DNA from 2 places in the Pseudarthrobacter sp. rb genome. Region 2 is predicted to be linked to the other one. Evidence: riboswitches for the same ligand, from Rfam matches in the RefSeq annotation. Region 2 holds a riboswitch; the other holds the start of a gene.
The links. Region 2 has a riboswitch for S-adenosylmethionine ahead of metX (homoserine O-acetyltransferase MetX). Riboswitches for the same ligand answer to the same signal wherever they lie in the genome.

Region 1 (3,205 bases), on a different contig from region 2:
ACCGCCTCCTGGGTGAGCAACTGGAACAGTGAGGCCATGCCCAGGTGGTTGACCACAACGAAGACTATGGCCAGACCGCGCAGCAGATCCACCCTCGAATCCCTGGTGGAAGGGTCCTGGTAGCTCCAGGACGTGGCGGTGTTGATCCGGCGGGGAATCTGCCACAGGGCCACCAGGAGGATGACCATGGCGGCAGCAAGGGTCCACGGGACGGCACCGGAGAGCGTATTGGCCCGCACGTAGGTGCCTGTGGACGCCACATCCGTGACAGGGCCGGTGACCATCGGTGATGCCTTCAGCCTGTCGAGCGCGGACTTGGCAACATCCGGGCTTCCCGTGAGCAGCCAGCTGATGCTTGCCACGCCGGTGTCCCGCGTGCTGGTCCGCTCGTCCCACACCACGGCGGCCGTCCCGCCGAAAGCGGGCGATGTGGCAGTGGCCACCACCTGGTCCCACCAGCCCGTCTTGATGTCCGCCTCGGGTGCCCCACCGGACGCAGGGCTGTAGAAGGCCGAGGTCTGCAGGAGGAATGGCTTTTTGCGTCCCTCGGCGTAGGTGCCGTAGAAGTTTTCGCTGCCGGATGCCGTCAGCATCTCCTGGAGTTCACCGGGACGCGGCGTGGTGTTGACGGCGGCCCCGCCGGAAGTGTCGTCGTGATAGGCGGTCAGGCCCACCCAGTCCACGGCGTCATCGCCGGGGTAATAGGGAGCATAGGCGCTGTCGCTTCCGTTCCAGGCCCCGTCCCCATTCGTATCCAGGAGGGAGAACCCCTCGCTTCCCGGCTCCGGGGCATTCCGGTTCCGTTCAAAGGGGTAGTCCTTGCCCAGGTAGGGCGCCCACACCATGGCGGCCCGGCCGCCGTCGTACTTCTTGAAGGCTGCCGCCACGGCCTGGAAGGTTTGCCGGTACGTGGCCGGCTGCTGGCCCCATGCCACCCAGCCGGTATTCATATCGGGGGCGAACCGGACCAGCAGTTGGCCTTTGAACCCCGACGCCAGGTCGCGCACTTGTGCTGCGAACGCTTCCGCCTCGGCGGTGCCGAGCTGGTCCAGGGGCACCGAGGGCTTCACCGTGAGCAGGGCGTGGGCGCCTTTGGCAGCAGTCTGCTGCAGGAAGCCGTCGATGTCGTTCCGCTCCGATTCGCGGTAGGGAATGGTGATGTCATGGCCGAAGACGGCAGGGCTGGCCCCCAGCCGGTCACTGAAGCCCGCAGCCGTATCCTCACCCCACTCGAGGACCGCCCCCAGCCAGGGCTTGCCCTTGTCCGGTGCAGCAGGCGCGGCGTGCGCCGGTCCGGCCGGGACCACCAGGGCCAGGAGGGCGATGATGGCCGCGGCGAAAAAGGCGGCGATGGAACGCGGACGGTTCCGCCGGATGGCGGCGTGGTGGTGCGATACGTGTGCCCGCATGCTGACAAGGACCCCCCGGTACTCATTGCTCTGGATACGGGGCGGCGCCCCCCCGGTAAGAACTTTATCGGCCCGCGGGCATTACCCGTGCCGTGACGCGGACGGCTCAATTACGGAACATGACGACGGCGGCGATGCGGCGGGGCGCGGCAGGTGTTACGTTTTTGGGGAGTAATGAGTACCGGTGCAAAGCCCTGACTTGCCGGTCGGCAACCCTCCCTTTCGCGGCGGGGTGCCTCAGGTGAATACTCGGCATATCGACCGATTCGAGCTGCAAGCGTGAAAGAAGGAGATCCGTCGTGTCCGACGCACCCGCCCCTGACGAAAAACTGTCCTACCGCCTGATTACCGGCGCGGACAACCGTGAATTCTGTGAGCGGATCTCCGCTGCACTCGCCGACGGCTATGTCCTGCACGGCAGCCCGGCGGCAACCTTCAACGGCACCACCGTCATCGTTGCGCAGGCAATCGTCCTTCCGGCCGCCATCGCCTCAGCCGATGCCGCCGTGGCGACCGCCGTGGACCAGCTCGATGCCGAATTTGAGGGCGAGTTCGACGGCGAGGGCCACGCATGAGCTACGCCGGAGACCTGACGCCGCAGGAAGCCTGGGCCAAGCTGGAGCAGGGCGCCATCCTGGTGGACGTCCGCACCGAGGGCGAATGGGCCCACATCGGCATCCCGGACACCAAAGCCACGGACAACGATCCCCTGTTCATCCAGTGGACCTTTCCCGGCGGTATCCCCAACCCCGACTTCGTCAGGGACCTGCAGGAGCAGGCGCCGGAGGATCCCCACGCGGAACTGCTGTTCCTGTGCCGGTCCGGCCAGCGGTCCATCGCGGCCGCAACTGCCGCCACCCAGGCCGGCTTCACCGCGTACAGCGTGCTGGAGGGCTTCGAAGGCGAGCCCGACCGCTACGGCGAGCGGACCGTCAATGGCTGGAAGAACCGCGGCCTCCCCACCAACCTCGGAAAGAACTAAGTGGCCTTCAACCCAGACGCCCCCGGCTGGAACCCCGACACCCAGGCAGTCCGCGGAGGCCTGGACCGCTCCAACTTCCAGGAAACATCCGAGGCCATCTTCCTGAACTCCGGGTTCGTCTACGAATCAGCCGCGGCAGCTGAACGCGCCTTCACCGGCGAGGACGAGCGCTTTGTCTACTCCCGCTACGGCAACCCGTCCGTGGCCACCTTCCAGGAGCGGCTCAGGCTGCTGGAAGGCACCGAAGCATGCTTCGCGACGGCGTCGGGCATGTCCGCCGTGTTCACCGCGCTGGGTGCCCTGCTGGCTGCCGGCGACCGGGTGGTGGCTGCCCGGTCACTGTTCGGTTCGTGTTTTGTGATCCTGAATGAGATCCTGCCCCGTTGGGGCGTGGAGACGGTCTTCGTGGACGGCCCGGACCTGGACCAGTGGCGCGAAGCCCTGTCCAAGCCCACCACCGCCGTCTTCTTCGAGTCCCCGTCGAACCCGATGCAGGAGATCGTGGACATCGCCGCCGTCAGTGAACTGGCGCATGCGGCCGGGGCCACCGTGGTGGCGGACAACGTCTTTGCCACTCCCCTGCTGCAGCGCTGCGGGGACCTCGGCGCCGACGTGATCGTCTACTCCGGCACCAAGCACATCGACGGGCAGGGCAGGGTGATGGGTGGCGCCATCCTGGGCACCAAGGAATTCATCGACGGACCGGTGAAGCAGCTGATGCGGCACACCGGCCCCGCGCTTTCCGCTTTCAACGCCTGGGTCCTGACCAAGGGCCTGGAGACCATGGGCCTGCGCGTCAACCACTCCTCGGCGA
Region 2 (3,205 bases):
ATCTGTCCGAAGGTGGGCAGGCAGCCCATCAGGAAGGTGGAGACGCCCACCAGGATGATGCTCAGCTGCAGCAGCTGCTTGCGGCCGAACTTATCGCCGAAGTGGCCAAAGACGATGCCGCCGATGGGGCGTGCGACGAAACCGACGGCGTAGGTGAGGAAGGCGGCGATGATGCCGTCCAGTTCCGTGCCGGCGTTGGGGAAGAAGGCCTTCCCGAACACCAGGGTGGCGGCCGATGCGTAGAGGAAGAATTCATACCATTCCACGACGGTGCCGGCCATGGAAGCCGTCACCACTTTCTTAAGGCCTGAGGCCTTGACGTCGGTTTCCTCTGTACGCCTTGCGGCGGAGCTTTCCGTACTCATGCGAACTCCTTCGGCGTCGTCGTCGACACCACGGGGACCAGTCAATGGCAGACGGGTGTGATGCACACCACGAAAGCCGGATTCGATGAGTATGGTCTGCCTGCGGTGCAACCTCAACGCCGATTAGTGCAGAAGGCATCTGCAGGAATGCACAATGCCGGTTGTCCGCCAGGCTGCGCCTAGACCAGGAAGCTGCTCCGCAGCCGGCCGCCCAACTGCCCGATCTCGGTGAGGAACCCGTCGTGCCCGATCGGCGCCTGGATGACATGGACGTCCACGTCGCCGGGCAGGGCCTGGGCCAGTTCGTGGGACTGCGACGGAAAATAGAGCCTGTCCGAGTCAACGGCGGCCACGAAGAACCGTGCCGTGGAGGTGGCCAGGGCTTCGGCCAAGGTTCCCCGCCCCCGGCACACATCGTGGCTCATCAGCGCCTCGGTCAGGGCGATATAGCTGTTGGCGTCGAAGCGCTTCACCAGCTTGTTCCCTTGGTGGTCCAGGTAGCTTTCCACCTGGTAGCGGCCGCGGGAGGCGAGAATTTCCCCCTGCAGGGGTGATTCGGGCGCCTGGGGTGCCCGGCCAAAGCGGCCTTCCAGTTCCGCGGCCGACCGGTAGGTGATGTGGGCGATGCGCCGGGCAAGTGCCAGCCCGTCTTCCGGACACGGACCGCCGTAGTAGTCCCCGCCGTTGAAGTTGGGGTCCTGCCGGATGGCCAGCGTCTGGGCCTGCGCGAAAGCAATCTGTTCGGCAGTGCTGGCGGCTCCCACGGAGATCACGGCGCAGCGCTGCACCCTCTCCGGGTAGGTCACCGCCCATTCCAGGGCGCGGGCGCCGCCCATCGACCCGCCAAGGACGGCGAACCAGCTCTTGATGCCCAGCTGGTCCGCCAGCCTGGCTTCAGCAACAGTGCTGTCGCGCAGCGTGACGAGGGGAAACCTGGAGCCCCAGGGCTTTCCGTCAGGCGCGGGGGATGACGGGCCGGTGGATCCGTAGCAGCCACCAACAATGTTGATGGACACCACGAAGAAGCGGTCCGTGTCCACGGGAGCGCCGGGGCCGGCCAGCTGTTCCCACCAGCCTTCTTCGTCGGTGTCGCCGCGGGTCACATGGGTGCTGCCGGTCAGCGCGTGCTCGATCAGGATGGCGTTGCTGGCGTCCGCGTTGAGCGTCCCCCAGGTTTCATAGGCCAGGGTGACATCCGGGAGGTATCCCCCGGCCTCGAGTTCCAGTCCCCCGATGGAGGCGTAACGGACAATTCCATGTTCGGGAATGGTGGTTCGGGCGACGGTAACCGTCATGGCAAGACCTCTTCTACGCGCTTGCCTGCCGTCGTCTGACCGGCAGGCCAGGTCCTCACCCGGGGCACCCCACCGCGGATGGAGGGTTGCCGGCCAGCAAGCCGGGGCTGTCACTGGCACTCATGACCTGGTTCGAGTGTACGAAACACCCCCCACTCCAGGCCAAGAGTATGACTGGTTGTGACTTCCCGGCTTGCCGGCCGGCACATGCTGCGTCATCGTGTTTGGGGCTACTGGTTGGCGCCCTTGGCGGCCCGGAAGCCTGCCTCCAGGTCGGCGAGGATGTCGTCGATGTGCTCCAGGCCGACGGAAAGCCGGACCAGGCCCGGGTGAACGCCGGCTACAACCTGCTGCTCCGGCGAAAGCTGGCTGTGCGTGGTCGACGCCGGGTGGATGACCAGGGAGCGGACGTCGCCGATGTTGGCCACGTGGGAATGCAGCTCCAGGGCGTCGACGAAGCGCTTGCCCGCCTCTGCCCCGCCGACCAGGTTGAAGGCCACGACGGCGCCCGTCCCCTTGGGTCCGTACTTGCGGCCACGCTCGTACCAGGGGCTGGAGGGAAGACCCGCGTAGGCGACGGATTCGACGTCGTCCCTTGCCTCCAGCCAGCGCGCCACTTCCGTGGCGTTCGCAACGTGGCGCTCCACCCGCAGGCTCAACGTCTCCAGGCCCTGGGAAATCAGGAACGCGTTGAAGGGCGAGACGGCCGAGCCCAGGTCGCGCAGCAACTGCACCCGGGCTTTGAGGATGTAGGAGAGGTTGGCGCCGAGCGCGCCGCCTTCACCGAGGTCGCGTGCGTAGACCAGGCCGTTGTACGTCGGGTCCGGGGTGTTGAAGCCGGGGAACCGTTCCGGATCCTTGCCGAAATCGAACTTGCCGGAATCGACGATGACACCGGCGATGGCGGAGCCGTGGCCGCCAAGGTATTTGGTGGCCGAGTGGATCACAATGTCTGCTCCCCACTCCAGCGGGCGGATCAGGTAGGGGGTTGAAAGGGTGTTGTCCACGATCAGGGGCACGCCCGCCTGGTGGGCCACCTGGGAGATGCCCTCGATGTCCAGGACGTCCTGGCGCGGGTTGGAGACCACTTCACCGAAGAAGAGCTTGGTGTTGGGCTGGACGGCATCGCGCCACTGGTCCAGGTTGTCCGGATCGGCTACGAAGGTCACCGAGATGCCGAACTTCTTCAGCGTGTGGGCGAACAGGTTGTAGGTTCCGCCGTAAAGGCTGGGGCTGGCCACGATGTGGTCGCCTGCCTCGGCGATGTTCAGGACAGCGAAGGTTTCCGCGGCCTGCCCGGAGCTCAGCAGCAGCGCGGCCAGGCCTCCTTCGAGGCTGGCAATCCGTTGCTCGACGGCGTCCTGGGTTGGGTTGCCAATGCGGGTGTAGATGGGCGCAAGTTCAGCCAGGGCAAAACGGTTGGCAGCGCTTTCAGCGCTGGGGAACACGAATGACGTGGTCTGGTAGATGGGCAGGGCGCGGGCACCCGTGGCGCTGTCCGCCGTTTGGCCTGCATGGATCTGGCGGGTTTCGAAGGACCATCCG

Region 1: it holds a riboswitch for S-adenosylmethionine, as region 2 does, so the genes downstream of both, ACWRN3_RS17680 (DUF1737 domain-containing protein) here and metX (homoserine O-acetyltransferase MetX) in region 2, are expected to answer to the same signal.

Annotation. Positions count from the first base shown of each region.
Region 1 covers NZ_JBWJAR010000015.1:78,504-81,708, reverse strand. The annotation lists gene opgC (OpgC domain-containing protein) at 1-1,409, opposite strand, end outside; SAM riboswitch class IV at 1,580-1,695, shown strand; gene ACWRN3_RS17680 (DUF1737 domain-containing protein) at 1,709-1,984, shown strand; gene ACWRN3_RS17675 (rhodanese-like domain-containing protein) at 1,981-2,391, shown strand; gene ACWRN3_RS17670 (O-succinylhomoserine sulfhydrylase) at 2,392-3,205, shown strand, end outside.
Region 2 covers NZ_JBWJAR010000001.1:429,631-432,835, reverse strand. The annotation lists gene ACWRN3_RS01845 (MFS transporter) at 1-365, opposite strand, end outside; gene metX (homoserine O-acetyltransferase MetX) at 545-1,660, opposite strand; SAM riboswitch class IV at 1,673-1,788, opposite strand; gene ACWRN3_RS01835 (bifunctional o-acetylhomoserine/o-acetylserine sulfhydrylase) at 1,891-3,205, opposite strand, start outside.